DNA from 2 places in the Streptomyces mirabilis genome. Region 1 is predicted to be linked to the other one. Evidence: riboswitches for the same ligand, from Rfam matches in the RefSeq annotation. Region 1 holds a riboswitch; the other holds the start of a gene.
What was found. Region 1 has a riboswitch for glycine ahead of gcvP (aminomethyl-transferring glycine dehydrogenase). Riboswitches for the same ligand answer to the same signal wherever they lie in the genome.

Region 1 (14,593 bases):
GACAAGGCAGAGGTCCAGGAGATCGCCAAGGCGACCGGCGGCTCCGGCCAGCAGGTCAACGACCCCACGCAGATCCACTCGGTGATCCTCAAGGCGATCGTTGCAGCGGGCAGCCAGAGCCAAGGCTGACACCCCCCAAATAACCACCACCACAGCCCGCCCGGGGCAGCAACGCAGGCCACCCTGCCCGGGGCGCAGCGCCACACCCCGCCGGACCCGGCGCACCGGCGCGGGCGGCCCCCACCCGGGTCACCACCACAGACCACCCTGCCCAGGGACACTCCCGCGGGCCATCCCGGTCCAGGAATTCCCACACAGGCCATCCGCCCCATCCACACCCACTACAGGCAGCCTGCCCCGGGGACACCGGCTCGGGGAACTCATCCCCCTCACCCCCACTACGACCAGCCCGCCCCGATCAGCCCAGCGGTACCCGCTCCGGCAGTCCCACCGGCCAGGTGTGCACGGGCTCACCGAGGTGCATCAACTCGCCGTAGCGCCGGGTGGTCGCGGCCAGCGCGGCATTCCTCCCGAGACCCTTCTCCAGCGCCTGGTGGAACGTGGCCGCCTGCCAGGTCGCCCCGTTGGCCCGCAACCGGCACCGGTCCTCGATCACCCCCAGGTAATAGTCCCGGTCGGCCGGCTCGACGCCCCACGCGTCCAGCCCCGCCGCGGCGAGCGGCAGCAGTTCGTCACGGACCAGGTGCACGGCCTCGACCTGCGCGGTGGTACCCCCGTACCGTCCCCGCCGCGGCCACTCCAGACGCGCGTCGATGCCATGGCGGCAGGCCGCGTCGAAGTTGGCCGCCGCGGACTCGAACGACAGCCGTGTCCACACGGGCCGCGCCTCCTCGGCGAGCGCACGCACGACCCCGTAGTAGAACGCCGCGTTGGCGACGACATCGGTGACGGTGGGACCGGCAGGCAGCACCCGGTTCTCGACGCGCAGGTGCGGGACTCCGTCGGCGACGTCGTACACGGGCCGGTTCCAGCGGTAGACCGTGCCGTTGTGCAGCACGAGTTCGGCGAGCCTGGGAATGCCTCCGGCGTCGAGGACCGCGAGCGGGTCCTCCTCGTCGCTGATGGGCAGCAGAGGCGGGAAGAAGCGCAGGTTCTCCTCGAAGAGGTCGTACGCCGAGGAGATCCACCGCTCGCCGAACCAGGTGCGCGGACGCACCCCCTGCGCCTGGAGCTCGGGCGGCCGGGTGTCGGTGGACTGCTGGAACAACGGCGGGCGCGACTCACGCCACAGCTCACGGCCGAACAGGAAGGGCGAGTTGGCACCGATCGCGACCTGCACGGCGGCAACGGCCTGCGCCGCGTTCCACACGTCCGCGAAGCGGGCCGGAGTGACCTGGAGATGCAACTGCACGGAGGTGCAGGCGGCCTCGGGCGCGATGGACTTCGACGTACAGACGAGGCGCTCCACCCCGTCGATGTCGAGCACGAAGTCCTCGCCGCGGGCGGCCACGATCTGATCGTTGAGCAGGGTGTAGCGATCGACGTCCGACAGGTTCGAGGAGACCAGGTCGTCACGGTCGAGGGTCGGCAGAATCCCGATCATCATGATTCCCGCGTCGAGTTCGCCGGCCTTTCGATGGGCATATGCGAGCGAGGTGTGCAGCTCCTCGGCGAGCCGGTCGAATACCCGGCCGTCCAATCGATGTGGGGCTATGTTGACTTCCAGGTTGAACATGGCAAGTTCTGTTTGAAAGTCTCGGCTCGCAATCCTTTCGAGTACTTGCGCATTCATCATCCTGGGCATGCCGTCGGGCCCGGCGAGATTCAGTTCGATCTCCAGCCCCATGAGATTCTTCGGGCGATCGAACCGCTTCTCCTCCAGCAGTCGCGCCAGCCCCGCCAGACACTGCCGGAGCTTGCCTCGGTAGTGTCGGCGATCGGACAGGTCGTACGACCCTGCCACGACCTTCTCTCCCATCGAAGCGTCCCTCCTCGAATGGGCAGACCGATCCTCCGGCCCCTGCCGTCCCGGAGGATGATGCCCAGGCAACACGATCGATAACGCCCTGTACGGCCTCGTCGACCGATACCCTGGTACCCGTTGTCCGGAGGCACATTCACGGGGCATGAACCAGGGCGCGGTTTCAGCCTGACACGATCTCGTGAAAAACGCCGACGAGAATCGGCCGACCGCTCCGACAAAGCAATCCGAGGTCACCGGCGGGGCCCGACACGGAATCGGGATGAACCTCTCGTTTCATCGACCGAATATCGCCTTGCTCTTCATATTCAGGACAGCTAGATGAAACACCATCTGAACACGTGTCGTATAAACTCCGCAAACGAGGCGGAGAGTTGGCGCTCGCGGTCCTAGGTCCTGTCGTCGAGGTGACGTGCGGCAGGCGACATCCTGTCGGCAGATCCAGCCCCCTCGCCCCTCCGACCCCGAGAGCTGACAGCGCCGTCCGCCCCCGCCCTCGCGCCACTGTGCCTGTCGAATGAGAGGCGACCCACCATGCCGCTGCATGTCCCCCCGGCTCCCTCGCCCGCCCTGCGCACCGTCCTCACGGCACTCGGTTCCCCCACCGCAGTCCGCGAGGCCCGCACCCCGTCCCTACGCATGGCCCAGGGACCCGTCACCCCCGAACTCCCGTTGCCCGTACACGTTCTGGACCGCATCACACCGGCCGGCGCCTCCACCACCCGGCTCGCCGGATGGCGCTTCCTGATCCGCTGCGGCGAGCGGTCGGTGGCCGCGGCCGACACCATGCTCACTCCCGACGGCTGGGCCTTCTCGCACTTCTTCGAAGGCCCCTACATCGCCTCCACCGAGCGCGCCCTGCGTCACGCCGAGAACATGGGCCAGCCGTACCAGCCGCGGCTGTTGTCCGTTCCCGAGCTCTACATGCTCACCCTCTGGCTGCACGGCGACTGCGCCGCGGACGGCGCCACCGGGCACCCGGCCGCCACCGATCTCCTGGTGCCGCTGGCGCCCGCGCCGCCCGGTATCGCCCCGCATCGCCCGCACCGCGTCGCCGAACTCCTCCCGGTCCTCACGCACCGGCTCACCCCCGCCCCACTGCTCAGCTCGCCCGCGTAATCACCCACCCGGAGAAGCACACCGACCGCATCGCCCCGTGCCCCGCCACCGCTGTCCCGGTCGCGGGGCACGTTGCCGACCGAACCCGTCCGCTCGTTCGGGCCCCACAGCGCTCGTACGAGGGAGAACGCCCCTCCGCCCCGACCGGACTAGCCCCATCCGGCCACCACGAACCCCCCGAAGGGACCGTGCAGTTGGACTGAACCGTCCGCACGGGTGAGGCGTCTCCAACCTGTGAGGAGCGCTGCTGCGAAATCCCTGCGGATTGACGCCCGTAGGGCAACACTGGGTTCCAAACACACACCACCGGGGGGCGGCCATGAGCACTTCAAGCCGCGGGAAAGACACCACAGCCACCACTCATCTCTCATCCCAGCGAAAGATCCCATCCATGTGCCAGCACCAGCCACCGTGTCCGACAGCCGAATCAGCCGACCGGGAGTCCGCCCGCCTCGTGGCGCACCACCCGGAGCAGGGATGGAGCCTGCTGTGCAACGGCGTTCTGCTCTTCGAGGACACCGGTGAGCTCCTGCCCGACGGCCAGATCATCGCCCCGCACCGCCCCCAGGGCAGCGAGCACGTGATGACGGCCGCCTGAGCCGCACAACCGGGTGACGGTGACCGCCACCCGGACATGGAGAGGGGCCGGCCCGGAGACGTGATCTCCGAACCGGCCCCGACGCGTATCCGAGGGTGACTACGCTTCGTAAGCGTCCAGCGGCGGGCAGGAACAGACCAGGTTCCGGTCGCCGTACGCCTGGTCGATGCGGCGCACCGGCGGCCAGTACTTGTCCGCGGCCGAGACACCGGCCGGGAAGACGGCCTCCTCGCGGGTGTACGCGTGCTCCCACTCGCCGCCGAGTGCGGCGGCGGTGTGCGGCGCGTTCCGCAGAGGGTTGTCCTCGGCCGCCCAGACGCCCGAGCCGACCTTGTCGATCTCCGCACGAATGGCGATCATCGCCTCGCAGAACCGGTCGAGCTCGATCAGGTCCTCGGACTCGGTGGGCTCGATCATCAGCGTGCCGGCCACCGGGAAGGACATCGTCGGCGCGTGGAAGCCATAGTCGATGAGCCGCTTGGCGATGTCGTCGACGCTGACGCCGGTCGCCTTGGTCAGCGGACGCAGATCGATGATGCACTCGTGCGCGACCAGCCCGCCGGGGCCGGTGTAGAGCACCGGGAAGTGCGGCTCCAGGCGCTTGGCGATGTAGTTCGCGGACAGCACCGCCACCTGCGTGGCCCGCTTGAGGCCCTCACCGCCCATGAGACGGACGTACGCCCAGGAGATCGGCAGAATGCCCGCCGAGCCCCAGGGAGCGGCCGAGATCGGTCCCACGCCGGTCTCGGGACCGGCCGCGGGCTGCAGCGGGTGGTTCGGCAGGTACGGCGCCAGGTGCGCGCGTACGCCGACCGGGCCCACGCCCGGACCGCCACCGCCGTGCGGGATGCAGAACGTCTTGTGCAGGTTCAGGTGGGAGACGTCACCGCCGAAGTGGCCCGGCTTGGCGAGGCCCACCAGCGCGTTGAGGTTGGCACCGTCGACGTACACCTGCCCGCCCGCCTCGTGCACCTGCGCGCAGATGTCGGCGACGTGCTCCTCGAACACACCGTGCGTCGAGGGGTACGTGATCATCAGCACGGACAGCTCGTCGCGGTACTGCTCGATCTTCGCGCGCAGGTCCTCGACGTCGATCTCGCCGTCCTCGGCGGTCTTCACGACGACGACCTTCATGCCGGCCATCACGGCGCTCGCGGCGTTCGTGCCGTGCGCGGAGGACGGGATCAGGCAGACCGTGCGCTGGTCATCGCCGTTGGCCCGGTGGTAGCCGCGTACGGCGAGCAGCCCGGCCAGCTCGCCCTGGGAGCCCGCGTTCGGCTGGAGCGACACCTTGTCGTACCCCGTGACCTCGGCGAGCCGCTCCTCCAGCTCCTGGATGAGGGTGAGATAGCCCTGCGCCTGCTCGGCGGGCACGAAGGGGTGCAGCTGGCCGAACTCGGGCCAGGTGACCGGCTCCATCTCGGTGGTCGCGTTGAGCTTCATGGTGCAGGAGCCCAGCGGGATCATGCCGCGGTCGAGCGCGTAGTCACGGTCGGACAGCCTGCGCAGGTAGCGCAGCATCGCGGTCTCGGAGCGGTACTGGTGGAAGACCGCGTGCGTGAGGTAGTCGTCGGTGCGCAGCAGCGCCGCGGGCAGCGTGTCCTCGGCGATGGCATCCAGGGCCTCGATGTCACCGTCGACACCGAACGCGGTCCAGACGGCGCCCACCTGCTTGCGGGCGGTGGTCTCGTCGCAGGCGATCGACACGTGGTCGGCGTCGACGAGATGGAGGTTGACGCCTCCGCTGCGCGCGCCCGCCACGACCTCGGCGGCCCGGCCCGGCACCCGCGCGGTCAGCGTGTCGAAGTAGGCACCGTGCACGACCTCGACCCCGCCGGCCGTCAGGCCCGCGGCGAGGATCGTGGCGTACCGGTGCGTACGCCGCGCGATGGTCCGCAGGCCCTCGGGACCGTGGTAGACGGCGTACATGCCGGCCATCACCGCGAGCAGCACCTGCGCCGTACAGATGTTGCTGGTCGCCTTCTCGCGGCGGATGTGCTGCTCCCGCGTCTGCAGGGCGAGCCGGTACGCCTTGTGTCCGTCGGCGTCCACGGAGACGCCCACCAGGCGGCCGGGCAGGCTGCGCGCGAACTTCTCTCGCACCGCCATGTATCCGGCGTGCGGACCGCCGAAGCCCATCGGCACGCCGAAGCGCTGGGTCGTACCGATCGCGATGTCGGCGCCGAGCTCACCGGGCGAGGTGAGCAGCGTGAGAGCGAGCAGGTCGGCGGCGACCGTGACGACCGCGCCGAGCTCGTGCGCCTGCTCGATGACGGGCTTCAGGTCTCGTACGGCACCGGAGGCGCCCGGGTACTGGATCAGCACGCCGTTGATCTCACGCCCGGCGATCTCGGCCGGGATGCCCTCGCCCAGGTCGGCGACGACGATCTCGACGCCGGTCGGCTCGGCGCGGGTCTCGATGACGGCGACGGTCTGCGGCAGGGTGTCCGCGTCGACCAGGAAGAGGCCCTTCTTGTTCTTGCCCATGCGCCGGGACAGCGCCATCGCCTCGGCGGCGGCGGTGCCCTCGTCGAGCAGCGAGGCGCCGGAGGTGGGCAGCCCGGTCAGCTCGGCGACGACGGTCTGGAAGTTCAGCAGCGCTTCGAGCCGCCCCTGGGAGATCTCCGGCTGGTACGGCGTGTACGCGGTGTACCAGGCCGGGTTCTCCATGACGTTGCGCAGGATCACCGGCGGCGTGAACGTGCCGTAGTAGCCGAGGCCGATCATCGAGTCGAGCACCTGGTTGCGGTCCGTGAGGGAGCGCAGCTCGGCCAGTACCTCGGCCTCGGTGCGCGCGCCCGGCAGCTCCAGCGCCTCGGCGTTCTTGATGACGTCCGGCACAGCGGCGGCCGTCAGCTCGTCGAGCGAGCCGTACCCGACCTGCGCGAGCATCTTGGCCCGCGCCTCGGGGTCGGGCCCGATGTGGCGCTGCTCGAAGGGGATTCCCTGTTCGAGCTCGGAGAGCGGAATGCGATGGGCGGTCATTGCGGAGGCCTCCTGGTCTGACACGACCTTCGAGGGGCACCACGGCGTGGGTACCCCGACGGCCTCCCCCTCTGTCATCTCAACCTGAGAGCTTCACCGGACCGCCCGCTCACTGCGACCCGGCTTTCACCGTCGGTGAGAGCGGAGGCCTTCGACACCCGCCCTGCTTTCCAGAGTGACCTCGTCCGTGCGGTACGTGTGCCTGAGAGATTCCGGGGAGGATTTGCTCCTTCGGCGCCTCCGATGGTGTCTGGAGGACTCTCCCGCACGGGGTCAGCAGCCGCTTGCCAGCCTACCAGCGAGGACAACGCACGAGCTTTCGAGTGGCCACCTTCCCGAATGTGCTCTTTTGTAGTGCTTACGGATGAGTTGCTAGCGAGTGGAGGGACCGTGCAGACCGACATCGATCCGCGCAACCTGATCGGCCGCAAGGCGCTCGACCGCAACGGCGCCAAGATCGGCACGGTCGACGAGGTCTATCTCGACGACGCGACGGGCGTCCCGGAGTGGGCCGCCATACGGACGGGCCTGTTCAGCAGGGACGCCTTCGTCCCCCTGGAGCCCAGCGAAGTCGTCGAGGGCACGCTGCGTGTCCCCTTCGACCGCGCCCTGATCAAGGACGCCCCCGACTTCGGCGTGGGCCGCCACCTCTCCCCCGAACAGGAACTCCAGCTCTACCACCACTACGGCCTGGACGTGACGCCCCCACCTCCACCCCCGGACCGCGACTTCGGCCGCCTGGCAGGCACGGACGAAGGGTGACTTCGCGGTCTGCGCCCCGCTGACGCGCCTCTCCAGGAGCGCGCGGAACTGACCAGCCACAAGCAACCCGCGACTGTCGAACCGACCTCACCCCCCACGGCGATCGCACACGGCCCCCATCACCAACGGCAACGGATCAGCCAACTCCAACGCAACATCATCCGTACGAAACGTCCGCACACGCCCCGGCTCTGAGTAAGGCGTCTCGAACCGCACGGTCACCCTCCCGAGCCCGCTCCCCTGCACCCACCCGTGCCCGAACTCCGCGTGCCGCACGTCATGCCCCGCAGGCCACCGCCGCTCGGCAGGCGGCGCCTGCTCGGCAGCCGCTCCCTCCGCCCTCTCTTCGCCCGGATGCTCCAGTACCGCCGACTCCCCCGCGGCGGCCTCCGCCTCCGCCTCCGCTTGCGCCTGGGCCTGGGCCTGGGCGAACAGGTCCTCCTGCGTGTAGTCGGCGAGCCCCGAGACGCCGACCCCCAGCAGCCGCACGCCCCCGGTCGTGTCCACCGCTTCCAGAAGCCGTGCGGCGGCCTCCCGTACGACGCCGGGGTCGTCCGTCGGCCCCCGCAGCGTCTCGGACCGGGTCAGCGTCGAGAAGTCGTACCTCCGCACCTTCAGCACGATGGTCCGCCCGGACAGCCCCGCACCCCGCAACCGCCGCACACACCGGTCGGCGAGCCGCTGCACCTCCAAGCCGACCCGCATCCGGTCGTGGATGTCCACGTCGTACGTGTCCTCCACCGACACGGACTTCGTCTCCCGCTCGGCCACCACGGGCCGCTCGTCGTGCGCCAGCGCCATCGCGTAGAGCGCGTGCCCGTGCGCCTTCCCCACCAGCCGTACGAGTTCGTCCTCGCCCGCCTCGGCGATCTCGTCGACCGTGGTGATCCCTGCCCGGCGCAGATGGTCCCCGGTCGCCGGCCCGACACCCGGCAGCGTCCGCACCGACATCGGCCCCAGCAGCGCGCGCTCCGTCCCCGGTTCGATGACCACGAGACCGTCGGGCTTCGCCTGCTCCGAAGCGATCTTGGCGAGCATCTTGGACGCGGCGAGCCCCACCGAACCCGTCAGCCCCGTGACGGCCCGGATGTCCGCGCGCAGTTTCACCCCGGCCAGCCGCGCGGAAGCCTCGTCCCAGGCCGCCTCCCCCGCCTCCAGATCGACGAACGCCTCGTCAAGGCTCAGCGGCTCCACCAACGGCGACAGCGCCCCCAGCAGCCCCATCACCTGCTCGCTGACCTCCCGGTAGAGGGTGAAGCGGGGGACGAGATATGCGGCGTTCGGCGCCAGCCGCCGTGCCTGGGCCATGGGCATCGCCGAGTGCACCCCGAAGACCCGTGCCTCGTACGAGGCGGTCGCGACGACTCCGCGGGGTCCGAGTCCGCCCACAACAACGGCCTTCCCGCGCAGGCTCGGCTTGGCTGCCTGCTCCGCCGAGGCGAAGAAGGCATCCATGTCGAGATGCAGGATCGTAGGCGCGGTTCTCACATGTCCGATGCTGCCCTACGCCACTGACAATGCCTTTGCGGACCTCAGACGGCCCGATTGCGCCGACGCGCCAGCTCGTCCGTCGGGTTGTGCCCGACGAGCGTCTCGCCCGTGTCCACGCGCTCCCCGTGCAACTGCGAGAGCGCGCTCTCGACGTCCCGCCACACCACGCCCACGGCGATCCCGAAGACACCCTGGCCGCCCTGCAACAGGGCGTGGACCTCGTCGGGCGAGGAACATTCGTAGACGGTCGCGCCGTCGCTCATCAGCGTCATCCGCTCCAGGTCCCGGAAGCCGCGTTCCCTGAGGTGCTGGACCGTGGTGCGGATGTTCTGCAACGACACTCCCGTGTCGAGGAACCGCTTCACGATCTTCAGGACGACGACATCCCGGAAGCTGTAGAGCCGCTGGGTCCCCGACCCGTAAGCGGGCCGCACGCTCGGTTCGACCAGACCGGTCCTGGCCCAGTAGTCCAGCTGCCGGTAGGTGATGCCCGCGGCGGCACACGCCGTAGGACCGCGGTAGCCGATCTCCTCGGCAGCCGCCCCTCCCCCACCGTGCTCGCCAGACACCGCTGTCGGCCGCTGCGGAACGTGATCGGCCGCGCTGCCGTGAAGCGGGTACGGGCTGCTCTCCCCCAGACTTCGTCCGGGGGCACCCCCAGCCGTACCGTCGCCGCTGATTCTCACGCCGACCTCCGTCCTTGACCTGCCCTCTCGACGGTAGGCAGTCACCGGGGGTGCGTCAACGATCGCCACACTCGGCACGCCGAGTGATAATCACCCTAAGAGTGGTTTCCCGTGTCCCACCGCGGGGAAAGGCTAGCCGAATGCTCTCGGAGCGGGCCGCAGCGCGCCACACGGGCCACGGGCCATTGCCGCCCCGGAGTCCTGCGATCCATCGGTTTGTCAGGGGGCGGACGCCACTCCCCGACCCACGAGCCCGGCGTCCGATCGCCCACCCGCGGGCGATCGGTCCCGTCACCGGTCGACCGGTCCCCTCACTGGCTGTTGGTCCCGAAGTCCTCGGGCGAGATCTGGTCGAGGAACTCTCGGAACTTCTCCACCTCGTCCTCCTGCTCGTCCGGGATCGCGATGCCGGCGTCGTCGAGCACCCCGTCACTGCCGTAGATCGGCGTTCCGGTGCGCAGCGCCAGCGCTATGGCGTCGGACGGGCGGGCACTGACCTCGACCCCGCTGGCGAACACCAGCTCCGCGTAGAAGACCCCCTCGCGCAGATCAGTGATGCGCACCTCGGTGAGCTCCTGGCCGACGGCTTCCAGCACGTCCTTGAACAGGTCGTGGGTCAGCGGTCGCGCGGGGGCCATGCCCTGCTGGGCGAAGGCGATCGCCGTCGCCTCCCCCGGTCCGATCCAGATGGGGAGGTAACGGTCGCCTCCCACTTCACGCAGGAGCACGATCGGTTGGTTGGAGGGCATTTCGACCCGGACACCTACGACATCGAGCTCGTTCACACAGCAACCCTAGGCCGTGCCCGGGACGTTTGGGTAGTCGGGCACAGAACGGGTGGCCGATCCGGACGCCCGCCGGGCACTTCGGGTCACGGCAGCCGGACGCCCAGCGCGGTCTGCACCAGCGCCGCGTGCAGCTTCACCGTGAGCCCCGCCAGCTCCTTCGTACGGGCCTCGGCGTGCGCCCTGGTCTGCGGATTGCGGTGGCGCCGCAAGGGGGCCACCACCTGGTCCACGAGCCCCGCGTCACGGTCGGCCGCAGCCTTCATCGCACGCAAATGGCGCGGCTCGATCCCGAACCGCCCGAGCTCGGCGACGAGCGCGGCGACCGTCACCGCCTCAGCGTCATATGCCCCGTCCGGAAGCGGGGCGAGGAGTCCGTACGACTCCCACTCCTGAAGCTCCTGCTCACCGATCTCGGCGGCGGCCAGCAGCTCCGCACGGCCCACCCGGGCCGCTGTGGGTGCCTCGGGCTCCCCGAAGAGGTCACCGAGCCCACCGAACGGCTCCCCGTCGCCGGAGTCGCGCTGCCGCCCCACGGACGGCAGCCGCACCGGCTCCCCACGCTCCAGAGCGTCCAGATGCTCGCGGATCACCTTCAACGGCAGATAGTGGTCCCGCTGCATCCGCAGTACGTGCCCGAGGCGCTCGACGTCGGCCTGGCTGAACTTGCGATACCCCGAGGGGGTCCGCTGCGGCTCGATGAGCCCCTCCGACTCCAGGAACCGGATCTTGGAGATCGTGACTTCGGGGAACTCGTCGCGCAGCGTGTTCAGCACCGAGCCGATGCTGATCAGCCCACTGTCCGCTGCGGCGGTACCGCTCCCGGCACCGCCGCTCGGTGATCGAAGCATGGACCTTCCTGAGGGTCCCCCCGGACGGAGTCCGGGGGAGGGTCAGATGCCTCGCTGGCTCGCGTAGAAGACCAGCCGGTACTTGCCGATCTGCACCTCATCGCCGTTCGACAGCGGGACCGAGTCGATTCGCTCCCGGTTGACGTACGTGCCGTTCAGGCTGCCCACGTCCGCGACCGTGAACGAGCCGTCCGCGGCGCGACGGAACTCCACGTGGCGACGCGACACGGTCACGTCGTCCAGGAAGATGTCGCTCTGCGGATGACGCCCGGCCGTGGTCAGGTCACCGTCCAGCAGGAAGCGGCTGCCCGAGTTCGGACCGCGGCGCACCACCAGGAGCGCAGAGCCGAGCGGCAGCGCGTCGACGGCCGCCTGCGCCTCCGGAGAGAGCGTCGGCATCTGCGTCTGGCCGGTGACCTCGGCATCGTAGGCCTCGATGCCCGAAATGGAGATCGTGGATGTGGTCTCGGAGGCACGCTCCGGGACCGCACCGGGCCGCAGCGGCGCACCGCAGTTGGAGCAGAAGCGGCTGTTCTCCGCGTTGCGGTTACCGCACCTCGTACACACCAGGGCCGACATGGACGGATCCTCCTGCCGCGGCTGCCCCCCAGGGGCATGGGACGCATACGGGTCGGAGGTGAACCCTCCACCCGCACTTGAGGCTGACGGTTCCCCGAAACCTATGCGTCCGGACTGGGCAGGGTCAACAGACGGCGCGCCCTGACCACCGGGAATGTCACCGACCTGGTCCCGGAACAGCGGGCGGTCGCCGCTCTGGCCCTCCGCGTCTCCATGGCGTGGTGCACGGTGTCGGGCAGTCGCGTTGTCGCTGCCCTCTCCTCGTGCGCTCTTGCCGAACAACTTCGCAAACAACTTCACGGGCGATTCCCCTTGACCGAAACAGACCCGCCCGTGGGGCAGGACGAACACTGATTGAACACACCGGTCGACCCGGACATCCTCACAACGTCCGTATCCACCAGACAGTTTCCACCACGCACCACCCATTCGGTGCGCCGACCCCCCGCAACCTCATGCCCTCGCCGGACGACGCCCATGCACCCCCGGTTCACTGGGAGGACGACCGAGCGTAGTCAGGCTGCTTCGCAGCCCGCAAGGCATCCACAATGATCTTCGTCGCACGCTCCACCGTGACGGTGGCCTGCTCCTTCTCGAGAGTCTGCACCACGCCTCCGGGGATGTTGAGCGCCGGCTCGAGGTCCTGCGGCTTACCGATGACCTTGAAACGATAGGGCTGAGTGATCTTGTTCCCGTCGACACTCACGCCCTTGCCGGAGTCGGCCAGATAGGTGCTGGCGACGACCCGTACACCGTTCACCTGGATCGCCTCCGCACCGGCGGCGCGCAGCTCCTGGATCGCGTCAAGCAGCATGTCCGCCTTGACCGTCCCCTTCGTGTCGTTGACCGTCAGCGTGATGCCGGGTCCCTGCGCCGCCACCGTGCCCGCCAGAATGCCGAGTTGCTTCTCCTTCTCGGCGGTCTGCTTGCGGGCCTCCGCGGCCTGGTTCGAGCTGTTCTCCAGCTCGGTGCGCTGATCTTCGAGACCCTGCTTCTCGTCTTCTAGACGCTGCGTACGGTTGTCGAGTTCATCGAGGATGCGTACGAGATCCTCTTGACGCGCGCCGCGCAGGGCGCTGCCGCTGTCGCTGTTGGAGGCCACCTGGACGGCCAGGCCGAAGCCGAGGCCGAACAGAAGCAGGGCGACGATGAGTTGCGCGCGCGTCACCCGCGGCGGCCACAACCCCTTCACGAGCCGCTGCCGACCGGCCAGCGACGGCTCGTCCTTCTCGTCACGCTGCTCGGGCCCCGAACTCTCGGGAGCCGCGGCCGGGACCTCTTCGGGAAGTTCCCTGCGCAGCCGGTTCTCGGGTGTCTCGCCTTCGTTGCTCATCGGCGTCACGCCCGGAACACGTGCCGGCGGATCGCCGCGGCGTTGGAGAAGATGCGGATGCCGAGGACGACCACGACGCCGGTGGAGAGTTGGGCGCCCACGCCCAACTTGTCGCCCAGGAAGACGATCAGTGCGGCCACGACCACGTTCGACAGGAAGGAGACCACGAAGACCTTGTCGTCGAAGATGCCGTCGAGCATCGCCCGCAGCCCTCCGAAGACGGCGTCCAGCGCCGCCACGACGGCGATCGGAAGGTAAGGCTCGACGACCGCCGGAACCTCGGGCCGGACCAACAATCCAGCCACGACTCCCACGACGAGGCCCAGTACGGCGATCACGATGTGCCCTTCTCTGTGCTCGGCTGTGCTGTACGTACGATCACACTCGGTGCGGCGGACAACTGGACGTCCTCTTCGACGGAAATGGCGGTCCGGATGCCGTAGTTCTCCTGCAGGGCGTGCAGATACAGGCCGTCGGCACTGTTCTGGAACCTGGTGCTGAGCCGCTCGCCGTCCCCCACCGCCAGCACCGTGTAGGGCGGCACCAGCGGCTTGTTGTCGACCAGTATCGCGTCACCGGCTGCCCTGATCGCCGACAGTGCCGTCAGCCGCTGTCCGTTGATCGAGACGGCCTCCGCACCGGACTCCCAGAGCCCGTTGACGACCCGCTGCATGTCACGGTCGCGGACGCGCCCGGTGTCGGAGAACCCACTGGTCTCACGAGGATTGCCGTCGCCGCCCTCGGTGGCTTCCTTGGCGTCGTTCACGACGAGCTTCACACCGGGCCCGTGGACGGCGACTGCGCCCGACAGGACGCCCACCAGATCGGCCTGGCCGCTGCCCCCCTGCTTCTTCAACGCCTCGTTCTGCTTGGCGCTCACATCGTCGCGCAGGGTGTCGACACCGCTCTCGAGCTTGTCCGCGGCCGCGGTCTCCCGCTCGACGCGGTCGATGAGCTCCTGGCGTTCCTTGGCGACGACCGGGGCTGCAATCCGCGCGTTCGCCGCGCCCACGGTCACCACCAGGGCCGCGAGGACGAGGCCGGCCGCGAGGCCCAGCTTCGCCCGCACCGTTTTCGGCATGCCGCCGGCACCCTCGGTCTGCCTACGGGCGGCCGCCTCGGCGTATCCGTCGTCGAGGCTGTGATCCATGACGTTGGTGAGCAGCGACATGGAGGCGTCCGGGCGCGGGGGGCGCGGAGGTGTGCTCCGAATGGGGGGCTGCTGCGGCATGCCGCACATCGTCGCACGTCGCGGGTGCTACCTCCGAATGGCCCCACCGGCGTGCCGGACAGGCCCCTTTGGGGGCACTTGTCCGGCACACGCGCGTGCTGTCCGTTTCAGCGACCTGCGCTGTCCACGACGGCAGCCCACTCGTCGAGCAGGGCCTCCGCGGACGCGTCGTCAGGCCCCTCCGCCCACAGATGCGTCACCGCCTCGGCGGGGTCGGGAAGCACCATCACC
Region 2 (14,593 bases), 5.1 Mb from region 1:
ACTTTTACCCGATCACTTCTGGCTGTCGGTTCCCGACTCCTCCGACGAGTCCGACTCGTCGACCGCGACCGTTTCGGAGGCCTCCTCGGCGGTGGCGGCCTCCTCGGTGGCGGCCTCCTCCGTGGCGGCCTCCTCCGTGGCGGCCTCCTCCGTGGCGGCCTCCTCCGTGGTGGCCTCCTCGCCAGGCTCGGTGGTCGTCTCCGCGGCGGGCTCCGGAGTCTCCTCCGTGGTTTCCAGTTCCGCGGCCACCGCAGCCGACGTCTCCGCCGACTCCGCCAGCACCTCGTCGGCCACGAGCGCCGCGGCCTCCTTCGCCACGGACAGCAGCACCGTGTCCTGCGGCGCCTGGTCCTCGAAGTTCTCCGGGTGGTGGCAGGCGACCTGCTGGCCGGGCTTCAGCTCCAGGAGCGGCGGCTCGGTCGTCTTGCAGATCTCCGTGGCCTTCCAGCACCGCGTGTGGAAGCGGCAGCCGCTCGGCGGCGCGATCGGCGAGGGCACGTCGCCCTTGAGCAGGATGCGCTCGCTCTTCACGTTCCGGCGCTTGGGGTCCGGGATCGGCACCGCGGACATCAGCGCCTTGGTGTACGGGTGCATCGGCGCCTTGTAGAGCGAGTCGCGGTCGGCGAGCTCCACGATCTTGCCGAGGTACATCACCGCGATCCGGTCCGAGACGTGCCGGACCACCGACAGGTCGTGCGCGATGATCACGTACGTGAGGCCGAGCTCCTGCTGCAGGTCGTCGAGAAGGTTGACGACCTGCGCCTGGATCGACACGTCGAGCGCCGAGACCGGCTCGTCCGCCACGACCAGCTTCGGGTTGAGCGCGAGCGCGCGGGCGATGCCGATGCGCTGGCGCTGGCCGCCGGAGAACTCGTGCGGATAGCGGTTGTAGTGCTCGGGGTTGAGGCCGACGACCGACAGCAGTCGCTGGACCTCCTTCTTGACACCGCCCTCGGGGGTCACGCCCTGCAGCTTGAACGGGGCACTGATGATCGTGCCGACCGTGTGGCGGGGGTTGAGTGACGAGTACGGGTCCTGGAAGATCATCTGGACGTCACGGCGCATCGGACGCATACCGCTCACACCGAGGTGCGTGATGTCCTTGCCCTGGAACTCGACCGTGCCCGCGGTCGGTTCGAGCAGCCGCGTGATGAGCCGGCCCATCGTGGACTTGCCGCAGCCGGACTCGCCCACGACGCCCAGGGTCTCCCCGGAGCGCACCTCGAAGTCGAGGCCGTCGACGGCGCGCACGGCACCGACCTGACGCTGCAGCAGGCCCTTCCGGATGGGGAAGTGCTTCTGCAGTCCGGTCACCTTCAGCAGGACGTCACCGGGAGCGGCGTCCTTGGTGAGGGTGGCGCCGCCTTCGTCCTGTGCCTGTGCGGGAATGGTCACTTCCGCGTCCTTGGCTTTCTCGCTCACAGCTTCGGCGCAATCTCTTCGATCCAGATGCGTTCCCGCTGCTCCTGGGTCATGTGGCAGGCGGCCCAGTGCCGTCCGCCGACCTCGGTCAGCTCGGGGCGGACCGTGCGGGTCACGTTGTCCTTGGGAACGTCCGCGTACGGGCAGCGCGGGTTGAAGGCGCAGCCGGACGGGAGGTTGATCAGCGAGGGCGGGGAGCCCTTGACGGGGATGAGGCGTTCGGTCTGCTCACGGTCCAGGCGCGGCATCGAGCCGAGCAGCCCCCAGGTGTAGGGGTGCCGGGGCTCGTAGAACACCTTCTCGGCCGGACCGCGCTCGATGCAACGGCCGCCGTACATCACCAGGATGTCGTCGGAGAGCTCCGCGACGACGCCCAGGTCGTGGGTGATGATGATGACCGCGGAGCCGAACTCCTTCTGCAGGTCCCGCATCAGGTCGAGGATCTGCGCCTGGACGGTCACGTCCAGGGCGGTCGTCGGCTCGTCCGCGATGAGCAGCTCGGGGTTGTTGACCAGCGACATCGCGATCATCGCGCGCTGGCGCATACCGCCGGAGAACTCGTGCGGGTAGCTGTCGACGCGCTTGTCCGGCTGCGGGATGCCCACCCGGTCGAGCATCTCGACCGCGCGGCGCTTCGCCGTCTTCTTGTCCACGTTGTTGTGGATGCGGTACGCCTCCACGATCTGCTGACCGATCGTGTAGTACGGGTGCAGCGCGGACAGCGGATCCTGGAAGATCATCGCCATCTCGCGGCCGCGCAGTTTGCGTACGTAGTCCGGGTCGGCGGACAGCAGTTCGGTGCCGTTCAGCCAGATCTCGCCGGAGATCTGCGCCTTGCGCTTGCCGTACTGGCCGGCCGTGTGCAGGCCCATGATGCCGAGCGAGGTCACCGACTTGCCGGAGCCGGACTCGCCCACGATCCCGAGGGTCTTGCCCTTCTCCAGCTGGAAGCTGAGCCCGTCGACGGACTTGACCAGGCCGTCGTCGGTCGGGAAGTGCACCTTCAGGTCGCGTACTTCGAGGAAGGCGGAGGGTGCGGGCGAGTCCTTGACGGGCTCGGCCACCGCTCCGCTCTTGCTGAGTTCGGTCATGAGAGCCTCACTCGGGGGTCGATCACGGCGTACAGGACGTCCACCACGAGGTTGGCGATCAGCACCGCGAGAGAAGTGATCAGGGTGACGCCCAGGATGATGGGCAGGTCCTGGTTCCGGATGGCGTCGAGCACCGCGCGGCCGAGGCCGGGCAGGTTGAACGTCGACTCCGTCAGGATGGCGCCGCCGATGAGGGCGCCGAGGTCCATGCCCAGCATGGTGAGGATGGGGGTCATCGTGGAGCGCATGGCGTGCTTGCCGATGACGACCTGCTCCTTGAGGCCCTTGGCGCGTGCCGTGCGGATGTAGTCCTCGCCGAGGATCTCCAGCATGGTGGCGCGGGTGATCCGGGCGTACATCGCCGCGTAGAGGAACGCGAGGGTGATCCAGGGCAGGATCATGCCGCCGAACCAGCCGCTGATGCTCTGGTCGAAGGGCACGTACTGCGCGTTGATCCATTTCAGGCCGAAGGCGAAGATCGCCAGGCTGAGCAGACCGGTGAAGTAGATGGGGAGGGAGACGCCCGCCAGGGCGACGACCATCGCGCCACGGTCCCAGATGCTGCCCCGCTTGAGCGCGGAGAGCACACCGGCCGCGACACCGAAGACCAGCCACAGCACGGCGGCACCGAGCGCGAGCCCCAGGGTCACCGGGAAGCGGTCGGTGAGCACCGGCCAGACGGCCTGCTCGCTGCGGAAGGAATAGCCGAAGCAGGGCGCCGCGCAGTGCGTGACGTCGCCACCGCCCGAGTAGGTGCGGCCGGCGAAGATGCCCTTGAAGAACTCCCAGACCTGGGAGTAGATCGGGTCGCTCAGGCCCAGCTTCTGCCGTACGGCCTCGACGGCTGCCGGGTCGGCCTGCTTGCCCACGAAGCTCGAGGCGATGTCGACGCCCGCCCACTTGGGGACGAGGAAGAAGATGCCGAAGACCACCATGACGATGACCACGAGCATCACTGCGGCGGCGAACAGCCGCCTGATGAGGTAAGCGAGCACAGCTTACGGCCCGCCGCGGGGCCGCGGGCCACCGGAGGTCATCCGATGGCCCGCGACCACGCCGCGCCGGCCTTCACCTGCCTTTCGTGCCTGTACGGCGGGTGTGCCGGTTTACTTCTTCGGGTTCTTCAGGCCGAGGTTGACGAAGTCGTACGTACCGCTGTAGTTGTCCGTCGTGTAGACGTTCGCGAGGTTGTCGCTGCGCCAGTTGATGAACTTCTCGAAGGTGAAGGGCAGGTAGTACGCGCCCTCCATGACCTTGTGGTTGATCTCGGTCGAGATCTTGGTCTTGCCCGCCTCGTCCAGCGTGGTGACGTACTGGTCGAACAGACCGTCGATGGTCTTGTCGTTGATCAGGGAGAAGTTGTTGTTACCGCTCGGCGCGATGTACTTGCTGTCCCACAGCGGCAGACCGAAGCCCTGGACGGTCGGGAAGTCCGGACCCCAGCCCATGATGATGATGCCGTAGCCCTTCTTCTTCACGTTCGAAGGGCTGCCGATGATGCCGGTGGTCTGCGAACCGTCGAACTGGTCGATCTGCGCGTTGATGCCGATCTTCTTCAGCGACGCCTGGAGCGACTGGGCCGTGGCGACCTCGACCGGCTTGTTGTTGCGCACCGCGATGGTGGTGGAGAAGCCGTTCGGCTTGCCGCACGCCTTCAGCGCCGCCTTGGCCTTCTCGACGTTGCCGTTCTTGTCGGCACCGGAGATGCCGTACGGGTCGTACTTCTGGCCCTCGGCGCCCGGGACGGACGGCGGGAGCATGTTGGTGCCGATGTCACCACCGGCGATCGGGCCACCGCGCGCGGTCTGCAGCGAGACGTGGTCCGCGCCGAGGATCACGGCCTTGCGGCACTCGACGTTGTCGAACGGCTTCACGCTCTGCGGGAAGGCCGCGTACCGGATGTAACCCGAGATCGGGTTGTCCAGGTTGGCCTTGTGCTCCTTCAGGGCGGTGGTGCGGCCCTGCGGGGACATGCCGGTCTGGTTGATGTCCAGGTCCAGGTCACCGTTGAGCAGGCGCTGGTCCAGCTGGTTGGCGTCCGAGTAGAACTGGACGGTGATCTTGTCCGGGTACGCCTTGCGGATCGGGTCCGAGGACTGCTTCCAGTTCGTGTTGCGCACCAGCGTCAGGCTCTTGCCCGGGCTGTACGAGTCGAACTTGTACGGGCCGGAGGAGAACGGCTTCAGGCCGTACTTGGACTTGGTGTCCATGTCCTGGCGGACCGGGGAGGCCGAGACCAGACCCAGCACCTCCTGGAAGTCCGAGTTGGCCTTGGGGAGGTGGAAGACGATCGTCTTGTCGTCCGGCGTGGTGATGGCCTTCAGGCCCAGCTTGTCCTTGGACGTGTCCTTGTAGGGACCCTTGTACTCGCCCTTGGGGTCCAGGAAGTCCTTGAGGTACGTCGGACCGCCGGACAGCACGTCCTGCGCCCACACGCGCTCGATGCCGTACTTCACGTCCTTGGACGTGATCGCCTTGCCGTCCTCCCACGTGACGCCGTCACGCAGGGTGTACGTGTAGGTCTTGCCGTCGTCCGTGACCTTCGCGAGACCCGTGGCGAGGTCCGGGGTGAGCTCGGCGCCCGCCTTGCCCGGCTCCGTCTTGCCCGTGACCAGCTGGCGGCTGTAGTAGCGCGCGAAGTCCCACATGAAGCCGTAGTAGCCACGCGTGGTGTCCCACGAGTCGGCGTCCTGGGCACCGCCGAACCGCAGCGTGCCGCCCTTCTTGACCAGGGAGGCCTGGGCGACCTTGTTGTTGGCGGCGTCGAAGCCGGCGGCGCCGGTCTTCGAACCGTTGTTGTCGTCGCTGCCGCCGCCGCACGCCGCCGTGGTCAGCAGTGCGGCGACCGCAGCAGCGGCGGCAAACGCCTGCTTACGCCGCCCTGAGGTGCGTTGGGTAGTCACGATCTCGGATCCTCCGGATTTGATGAGAGACCCCGTGATTGGTGCCACGGGACGCTTGGGGTACGGCTGTTCAGCGGGATGCCTTCGGGTCCAGCGCATCCCGCACGCCGTCTCCGAAGAGGTTGAAGGCCAGGACGGTGATGAAGATCGCCACACCCGGGACCACCATGTACATGGGGTCGGACTCGTAGTAGTCGATGGCGCTCGACAGCATCTGTCCCCAGGACGAGGTGGGCGGCTTGACGCCCACGCCCAGGAAGCTGAGGGCCGCCTCGGTGAGGATGTTGGTGGGGATCATCATCGTCGTGTACACGATGATGGGCGCGACCAGGTTGGGCAGCAGTTCCTTGAACAGGATGTAGAACCGCCCGGCGCCCAGCGATCGCGCGGCCTCGACGTACTCGCGCTCACGCATCGAGAGCGTCTGGCCGCGCACCACGCGTCCGATGTAGGGCCAGCCGAAGAAGCCGATGACCAGGATCATCACGAACACGCGCACGTTGGAGCCGGACAGGCCCAGCATGTCGTTCGGCATCACCGAGACCAGGGCGATCGTGAACAGGAGTTGCGGGAAGGCCAGCAGGCCGTCCATCACGCGGCTGATGAGCGAGTCCACCCAGCCTCCGAAGAAGCCCGCCAGGATGCCGAGCACGGTGCCGAGGATGACCGCGACGACGGCGGAGAGGAAGCCCACCAGGAGCGAGACGCGGGCACCGTAGAGGATGCGGGCGAGAATGTCGCGGCCGTTGACGGGCTCGACGCCCAGCAGGTGGTCGCCGCTGATGCCGCCCAATGACCCCGTGGGAGTGCCGAACAGAGGGTCGATCAGCTTCTCGTTGAAGGTGTCCGGGTCCTGACCGAGCAGGTGGGTGATCACTGGCGCGAGCAGGGCGATCACGATGAGGACGAGCACGACGATGCCGCCGGTCAGCGCGAGCTTGTCCCTCTTCAGGCGCTCCCAGGCGATCCGGCCCAGGGAACGTCCCTGCACGACCTTCTCGCCGGCGGCGGCAGCCGCCGCTTCTTCGGCCGCACTCGGGGCCGCTTCCGCGGTCGGCTCGTGCAATGGTGCCGTCATCTGGCAGGGACCCCTCTCAACCGGCGGTAGCCGGCCCACACGTGCCGCTTGTAGCGGCGTGATCAGTCCGTCGTACACAGGGGCTAAACCCCCTGGAGCGGGAGTCTTCAACGCCTCGGCGATCTGTAGCCAGACTTGACGGTGAATGGATGCGTAAACGTGATGCTGTCAGGGGGGTTCCGTTATCCGGACGGCGGGTAACGGGGGTCGGACACGGGGCAGTTGGGACGCCGGAGATGAATACGGGCATTATCCGGACAATCCATTGCCATCTACGCGCGAAGAAATGCAGAGCCGCGGTGAAGGACCCGTGCCGATCCTTCACGGTTCGCCGGACGTCGGATCAGTATCCGCCGGGTGCCGGTGGATAGCCGTACCCACCCGCCATCGGAGCCTGGGCGGGGGCCGCGTGGGCCTCGCGGTCGTAGAACGGCCGCGCGTTGGCGCGCAGCCACATCGCCACCGGGTCGTACTCGTCCGACATCGCGACGGTCGACACGGGCAGCCCGTCCGGAACCGCGCCGATGGACTGCTGCATCATCGCCCGCACCGAGTCGACAGCGGGCGGCGAGGTGTCGTAGACGTCGAGCCCGATGGCCAGATACGGCGCCCCGAGCGCCGGCTGCACCCAGGCGCGGCGCAGCGAGCGCACGGCGGTGGTGCGATGTGCGTTCTGGGTGAGCAGGGCGTAGAACTGCGGGATCTCGATGCCGGGTTCGGACAGTCCCAGCGGACCGGCGGGCTGGCGCTCCAGACCCGCCGCGATTCTGCGCAGATCCAGCCATGGGATGCCGACCCCGCCGCCCGGGGCGTGCGGATTGAGCCAGAGCCCGAAGTGGTCGGGGTAGAGGGCAATGCCGCGTAGTTAAGCGACCTGCGGCTTCGTCAAACTGCGCCCGTCGATGCCACGGACGTGACAACGGGACCTTCGTTAGGCAGAGAAGCCGACCAAGGTCTTCCCTCCCGAGAGGTCCCGTTGCCCGATCAGTGTGCCACCACCACGTTCACCGAGACCATCACCTGCGCGGCTGGCGCTTTCGCGCCCGGGCACCTCGGCGAGTTGACCCAGCATGTGCCGTTCGAACTGGCTGACGCCGTACTGGAGGAGACTCGGACCGGGCATCGTCGCCTGCGGCATCTCCCCTCACGCGTCGGCATCTACTTCCTCCTGGCTTTGGCGATGTTCCCGGCCCTGGGCTATGCGCGTGTCTGGGACAAGCTTGTCGTCGGCCTGCACGGACTGGCGCCGCACCGGCCGTCGGAGAAGGCACTACGCGATCTGCGGCGCCGTCTGGGGCCGGCTCCGTTGAAGGCGTTGTTCGACGCGGTGTCCGGGCCACTCGCCCGGCCAGGCACGAAGGGCACTTGCTACCGCTCCTGGCGCACGGTCGCCTTCGACGGCTGCAGTTCGCTCAAGGCCCCTGACCAGCCTCGGATCCGCAGTCTGTTCAGCAAGTCCAAGCACCGGTGGGGCATCTCCGGCTACCCGGCCCTGCGGTTGACGGCCCTGGTCGAGACCGGGACACGAGGCTTACTCGGCGCAGTCTTCGGCCCCACCAGCGTCGGCGAACCGACCCATGCCGCCCAGCTCATGCACCTCCTGTCACCAAAAATGCTCCTCCTGGCCGACCGTGGCTTCGACGGGAACAACTTCTATGCAGCCGTCGCCCGCAGCGGTGCTCAGCTGCTGGTCCGCCTCGGCCCGCACCGCAAGCCCGTCGTCCTGGAAGTCCTCGCCGACGGCTCCTACCTCACCCTGCTGGGCGGGCTCAAGCTCCGGGTCATTGAGGCGGACATCACCGTGACCCTTCGCGACGGGCAACGCGTGCACGACCGCTACCGTCTGGTCACCACACTGCTCGACCCCGGCAGCGACCCGGCGTCCGTGCTGGTGCGGCTCTACCATGAGCGGTGGGAGATCGAGTCGGCCTTCTATTCGCTGCGGCACACGCTGCTTCGCGGACGGGTCCTGCGGTCTTGCGACCCGTTCGGACTGGAGCAGGAACTGTGGGCGACCTTGGCCTTCTACCAGGTTCTCCGCAGGGCCATGGTCGAGGCCGCCGAGGCCGCGTCGGGGACTGATCCCGACCGCGTGAGCTTCACCGTGGCCCTCGAAGCAGCGCGGGACCAGCTCACCGCGGCGCGAGGCATCCTGCCCGCCGAAGACAGCAGCGGGTGCTCGGGACGCATCGGCCAAGCCGTACTCGCCAACCTGCTGCCGGCCCGGCGCCCCCGCGTCAGCGCCCGCAAGGTGAAGTGCCCCATGACCCGATACCCCGGCAACCCCGTCGACCCCCGCCCGGCGATCAGCCAGGACATCACTGCCCTGGACATCGCGGTCCATCAGGCGGTCATGCCACCGCCCGCTCCTACCCGCCCATCCCTCACTCCGGGCCGCAAGACGCTCGTGCTCGACCTCCTGCGAACCGATCCCGAACGACCCTGGCGGTCACAGGAGATCGCCGAAGCGATCGCCTGCTCCAACATCAAGAGCCTATGGACACAGCTCTCGACCTGGGTGAAAGACGGGATGCTCCGCAAGATCGCCAAGGACACCTACGCCCTCGTCCCGGACTGGGCATGATGTGACGAGCCGCATCCCGCCGCCCATTTGACGAAACCGCAGGTCGCTTAACTACGCGGCATTGGGGTAGAGGGTGCGGGCCACGTCGAGGCCGTCGACGACCTCGTACGACCGGTTCCAGCCGCTGGCCGAGAGTTCCTGGGCGGAGGTGACGCACGGCGCGTAGCCGAAGCCGTCCACCTCCATGTTCCCGTACTGGGCGTCCGGGGAGCCGCCCTGGCCGTGCCAGAGCAGCATCCACACCTGACCGGACGACGGGGTCGCGAGCGCGCGAAGGAGCGCCTCGTAGGCGTCGTAACGCCCGGGCGTCACCTGGCGCAGCATGTGCTCGACCTGACCGGCCGCGGCCGTGCCCGACGCGCTCACCTTCAACCGCCCCTTCGTGAAGAAATCATGACGTCGACCAACACCTCGGCCGAACCCCGGCCGAGCCATGAAACCAGCTTAAGCGGCGAATGCGCTCCGCTGGGGGAGCCGTTGAGAGCTCGGTGCCCGTTGTGGTCTGGAGGCTGCGGGTTGTTCGTGGCTGGGCGCGCAGTTCCTCGCGCCCCTTGCGGGGCGCTTCTACTGGGTCTGCTGATAGAAGGGCCGTACTTGGGCTCGCATCCAGTCGCCCACCGGGTCCTGGGCGACGTCCAGGAGGACCAGGTTCACCGGCCACTTGACCGCGACGCGGGAGAGGGCGCGGGAGAGCGCGTCCATGGGGAGGGCGCGGAGGTCTCCCTCCCACACGGAGAGTTCGACCCCGACGAACATGACCGGGTCGTCGCCCTCGATGCTGGCCAGACAACGGCGGGCGGTCCGTACGACGCCCGTCGCCGCGAACTCGGCCGAGGCGGCGGCGAAGAAGTCCACCGGATCGTCCTGCCAGTCGGGCTCGTAGAGTTTCACCCGGCCACCGCTCGTGGGCCCGTCCAGCGGGGTGCGCCCGGCCCGGCACAGCTCGGCGACCGCGAGGGGCGGCAGCGGCACACCGACCACCCCGTCCGGGTTGATCGCGATGCCGACCTGCGGAGGCAGCCCGCGGGCGAAATCGACCGCGGGCGCGATCGTGTACGACAGATGGCTGCCGGCGACCTGGCGGAACTGCTCCTCGGAGCTGAAGACCGGCACGTACGCCTGGCCGTCGATCTCCAGGGTGGGCAGGTCGAGGGATCCCGCGTGCGGTCCGCCGCCGTTGGGCAGCGGCACCCAGACGAAGCTGCGGCCGAGGACCTCGACGATGCGGCCGCCGGCCGAGGGCACTCCGAGGGAGGCGGAGAGCACCTCCTCCAGTTCGTTGCCCGGCCAGCCGCCGTGCGAGTGGGGGTGAGAGCCGGGTTGCGGGTACGCCGATGCCGAGAAGTCCGGGAAGTCGGGGATGTCCATCTGTCTACCTGTCTACCGCCTGCGGTGAACCACTGTTCTGGTGTTCTGGCTGGAAAGATTAGTGGGCCTGTACGACTTCCCGACCGCTCTCGGTCGCTCTCGGCTACTCGCCGCCACTCCCGTCCGTTTCTCAGTCACCGAAGCCGATCCTCCGCAGCACGTCCGCCGCATCCCGGTCGAGGAGCACCGCCGAGCCGCAGCCCTCCGGCAGGTCGCCCCGCTCGGCGGAGCGCAGCAGCCGGGCGACCGCGCCCCGGTGACGGGCGAACGCGTAGCGCGAGACGCCCCGGCCGCGCTCGCGCTGGCCCTCCAGCGCCGTGCCGGGCGTGACGTCGAGCAGCAGCAGGTGGAGGGTGCCACCGCGGCGCTGGGCCTCGCGGGCGAGCCAGCGGCGCACCCAGGCCTGCGTACCGCAGTCGTGCACGACGACCCCGGTACCGGAGCGCAGCGCGCGGCGCAGGCCCGCGTAGTGCGCGAGGCGGACGAGGGGCCGGTAGACGGCGTACGGCAGCCGGCCGGCCCCCCGCTCGTCCCAGCGGTCCCTGGTGTCCTGGGAGTCGATGCGCGGTCCCTCGACGGCGCGGCGCATCAGGGTCGACTTGCCGCTGCCCGGCAACCCGGTGACCACGACGACGTCGGCCGCTCCGAAGTGCAGACCGTGCGGAGAGTGTCCCGCGCGCGCCCTGAGGTCGCGGACGACGGCCGACGGCAGCGCTCCGCACGCCTCCCGGGTCCTGGCCGGGGCGCCGGGCTGCTCGGGCAGCGCGAGGCCCGAGGTCGTGGCGTACGCCGTGGTCCTGTTCACCGTGATCGTCCTCCCCTTGGGTGTGGAGTCCCATCCCCGTCGAGTGTAAAGAGAAGGTAATGCGCGGTGTCTCTCGTTTCCGTACGCGGACTGCCACAGGCCGGTTACAGATGCGGACTGCCGTGATCGGACGGCGCGTGCGATGATGTGCCCGCCAACTGCATACCGGCCGCTTGAATCCGCGCGGGAGAGTTCCGGGAACCTTCGGGTACCCGGGCGCCGAAGGAGCAAGTCCCTCCCTTGAATCTCTCAGGCCCCGTTACCGCGCGGGCGAGGCACATCTGAAAAGCGGGCCGCTCTCCAGTGGCTCCACCCAAGGTGCAAGTCAGGACCTCCGTTCGCGGGGTCGTGATGAACCTCTCAGGTTCCGATGACAGATGGGGAGGAACGACCTCGCCGTCATGCCTTGGGAGCCCCACCGATGAGCAGTAACGCACCCCGTCTCACCGCGCTCGATGCCCTGCATCGCTCGCTCGGCGCGACGATGACCGACTTCGCGGGCTGGGACATGCCCCTGCGCTACGGCTCCGAACGCGACGAGCACCTCGCCGTGCGCACCCGGGCCGGCCTCTTCGACCTGTCGCACATGGGCGAGATCACGGTCACCGGGCCTGGGGCTGCCGCCCTGCTGAACCACGCGCTGGTCGGCAACATCGCCTCCGCCGGCGTCGGCCGCGCCCGCTACACGATGATCTGCCGGGAGGACGGCGGCATCCTGGACGACCTGATCGTCTACCGGCTGGCCGAGAACGAGTACATGGTCGTCGCGAACGCCTCCAACGCCCAGGTGGTGCTGGACGCGCTGACCGAGCGTGCCGCCGGCTTCGACGCCCTCGTGCGCGACGACCGGGACGCGTACGCGCTGATCGCCGTGCAGGGCCCCGAGTCCCCCGGCATCCTCAAGTCGCTGACCGACGCCGACCTGGACGGGCTGAAGTACTACGCGGGCCTGCCGGGCACCGTCGCGGGCGTCCCGGCGCTGATCGCCCGTACGGGCTACACGGGCGAGGACGGCTTCGAGCTGTTCGTGGCCCCGTCCGACGCCGAGAAGCTGTGGCAGGCGCTGACGGACGCGGGCGCGCCCGTCGGGCTCGTCCCCTGCGGCCTGTCCTGCCGCGACACGCTGCGCCTGGAGGCGGGCATGCCGTTGTACGGGCATGAGCTGACCACCTCGCTCACCCCCTTCGACGCGGGGCTCGGGCGGGTCGTGAAGTTCGAGAAGGAGGGGGACTTCGTGGGGCGTGCCGCGCTCCAGGAGGCCGCCTCCCGTGCCGAGGAGAACCCCCCGCGGGTACTCGTCGGGCTTGTCGCCGAGGGCCGTCGCGTACCGCGCGCCGGGTTCTCGGTCGTCGCCGACGGCAAGGTGATCGGCGAGGTCACCTCCGGCGCGCCCTCCCCGACGCTGGGCAAGCCGATCGCGATGGCGTACGTCGACGCCGCACATGCCGCGCCGGGCACGGCCGGGGTCGGCGTGGACATCCGGGGCAGCCATGAGCCGTACGAGGTCGTGGCGCTGCCGTTCTACAAGCGCCAGAAGTAGCTTCGGGGCCGAAAGGGCCCCGTTCAGCGCGCCCACGTGACGCACGCCGCTGTGTCACGTCTCGTATCCCAGGACCACTCGGTCATCCCGTTCATCCGCACTCCCCCGCGTACAGGAGAATTCAGGCCATGAGCAACCCCCAGCAGCTGCGCTACAGCAAGGAGCACGAGTGGCTGTCGGTCGCCGAGGACGGCGTCTCGACGGTCGGCATCACCGAGTTCGCGGCCAACGCGCTCGGCGATGTCGTCTACGCCCAGCTTCCGGAGGTCGGTGACACGGTGACCGCGGGCGAGACCTGCGGCGAACTGGAGTCGACCAAGTCCGTCAGCGACCTGTACGCGCCGGTCACCGGCGAGGTCGTGGAGGCCAACCAGGACGTGGTGGACGACCCGTCGCTGGTGAACTCCGCCCCCTTCGAGGGTGGCTGGCTGTTCAAGGTACGCATCGCGGAGGAGCCGGGCGACCTGCTCTCCGCGGACGAGTACACCGAGTTCTCCGGCTCTTAAGGACTTCTGACTGATGTCGCTTCTGAACACGCCCCTGCACGAGCTGGACCCGGACGTCGCCGCCGCCGTCGACGCCGAGCTGCACCGCCAGCAGTCCACCCTGGAGATGATCGCCTCGGAGAACTTCGCTCCGGTCGCGGTCATGGAGGCCCAGGGCTCGGTCCTGACCAACAAGTACGCCGAGGGCTACCCGGGCCGCCGCTACTACGGCGGCTGCGAGCACGTCGATGTGGTCGAGCAGATCGCCATCGACCGCGTCAAGGCGCTCTTCGGCGCCGAGCACGCGAACGTACAGCCCCACTCGGGCGCCCAGGCCAACGCGGCGGCGATGTTCGCGCTGCTGAAGCCGGGCGACACGATCATGGGTCTGAACCTCGCGCACGGCGGGCACCTGACCCACGGCATGAAGATCAACTTCTCCGGCAAGCTGTACAACGTGGTCGCATACCACGTGAACGATGAGACCGGTCAGGTCGACATGGACGAGGTCGAGCGCCTCGCCAAGGAGTCCAGGCCGCAGCTGATCGTGGCGGGCTGGTCGGCGTACCCGCGTCAGCTGGACTTCGCCGCGTTCCGCCGGATCGCGGACGAGGTCGGCGCGTACCTGATGGTCGACATGGCGCACTTCGCGGGCCTCGTGGCCGCGGGCCTGCACCCCAACCCGGTGCCGCACGCCCACGTGGTCACCACCACGACCCACAAGACGCTGGGCGGCCCGCGCGGTGGCGTGATCCTGTCCACCGCCGAGCTGGCCAAGAAGATCAACTCCGCGGTCTTCCCCGGCCAGCAGGGCGGTCCGCTGGAGCATGTGATCGCCGCGAAGGCCGTCTCCTTCAAGGTCGCCGCCTCCGACGACTTCAAGGAGCGCCAGCAGCGCACGCTGGACGGCGCGCGGATCCTGGCCGAGCGCCTGGTCCAGGACGACGTCAAGGCCGTGGGCGTGGACGTCCTGTCCGGCGGCACGGACGTGCACCTGGTCCTGGTCGACCTGCGCAACTCCGAGCTGGATGGCCAGCAGGCCGAGGACCGTCTCCACGAGGTCGGCATCACGGTCAACCGGAACGCGATCCCGAATGACCCGCGGCCCCCGATGGTGACCTCGGGCCTGCGCATCGGCACGCCCGCCCTCGCCACCCGCGGCTTCCAGGCCGAGGACTTCACCGAGGTCGCGGACATCATCGCCGAGGCGCTGAAGCCCTCGTACGACGCGGAGTCCCTCAAGACCCGGGTCTCCGCCCTGGCCGACAAGCACCCGCTGTACCCCGGCCTGAAGTAGTACAGAACCAGTTCCTGCGA

Region 2: it holds a riboswitch for glycine, as region 1 does, so the genes downstream of both, gcvT (glycine cleavage system aminomethyltransferase GcvT) here and gcvP (aminomethyl-transferring glycine dehydrogenase) in region 1, are expected to answer to the same signal.

The regions. Positions count from the first base shown of each region.
Region 1 covers NZ_CP074102.1:7,495,342-7,509,934, reverse strand. Annotated here, with positions in the region: gene SMIR_RS33180 (substrate-binding and VWA domain-containing protein) at 1-129, shown strand, start outside; gene SMIR_RS33175 (glutamate-cysteine ligase family protein) at 419-1,939, opposite strand; gene SMIR_RS33170 (hypothetical protein) at 2,477-3,061, shown strand; gene SMIR_RS33165 (DUF5999 family protein) at 3,453-3,659, shown strand; gene gcvP (aminomethyl-transferring glycine dehydrogenase) at 3,759-6,644, opposite strand; glycine riboswitch at 6,825-6,920, opposite strand; gene SMIR_RS33155 (PRC-barrel domain-containing protein) at 7,035-7,406, shown strand; gene SMIR_RS33150 (DNA polymerase IV) at 7,494-8,894, opposite strand; gene SMIR_RS33145 (MerR family transcriptional regulator) at 8,939-9,583, opposite strand; gene SMIR_RS33140 (bifunctional nuclease family protein) at 9,895-10,368, opposite strand; gene ftsR (transcriptional regulator FtsR) at 10,455-11,219, opposite strand; gene SMIR_RS33130 (zinc-ribbon and FHA domain-containing protein) at 11,262-12,227, opposite strand; gene SMIR_RS33125 (DUF881 domain-containing protein) at 12,289-13,131, opposite strand; gene SMIR_RS33120 (small basic family protein) at 13,137-13,469, opposite strand; gene SMIR_RS33115 (DUF881 domain-containing protein) at 13,466-14,371, opposite strand; gene SMIR_RS33110 (mannose-1-phosphate guanyltransferase) at 14,470-14,593, opposite strand, start outside.
Region 2 covers NZ_CP074102.1:2,382,479-2,397,071, forward strand. Annotated here, with positions in the region: gene SMIR_RS10275 (ABC transporter ATP-binding protein) at 13-1,395, opposite strand; gene SMIR_RS10280 (ABC transporter ATP-binding protein) at 1,419-2,513, opposite strand; gene SMIR_RS10285 (ABC transporter permease) at 2,510-3,508, opposite strand; gene SMIR_RS10290 (ABC transporter substrate-binding protein) at 3,620-5,416, opposite strand; gene SMIR_RS10295 (ABC transporter permease) at 5,487-6,494, opposite strand; partial or broken gene SMIR_RS10300 (enhanced serine sensitivity protein SseB C-terminal domain-containing protein) at 6,838-7,344, opposite strand; gene SMIR_RS10305 (IS4 family transposase) at 7,471-9,078, shown strand; partial or broken gene SMIR_RS10310 (enhanced serine sensitivity protein SseB C-terminal domain-containing protein) at 9,139-9,444, opposite strand; gene SMIR_RS10315 (enhanced serine sensitivity protein SseB) at 9,643-10,446, opposite strand; gene SMIR_RS10320 (AAA family ATPase) at 10,577-11,257, opposite strand; glycine riboswitch at 11,426-11,526, shown strand; glycine riboswitch at 11,527-11,638, shown strand; gene gcvT (glycine cleavage system aminomethyltransferase GcvT) at 11,673-12,791, shown strand; gene gcvH (glycine cleavage system protein GcvH) at 12,920-13,297, shown strand; gene glyA (serine hydroxymethyltransferase) at 13,311-14,573, shown strand.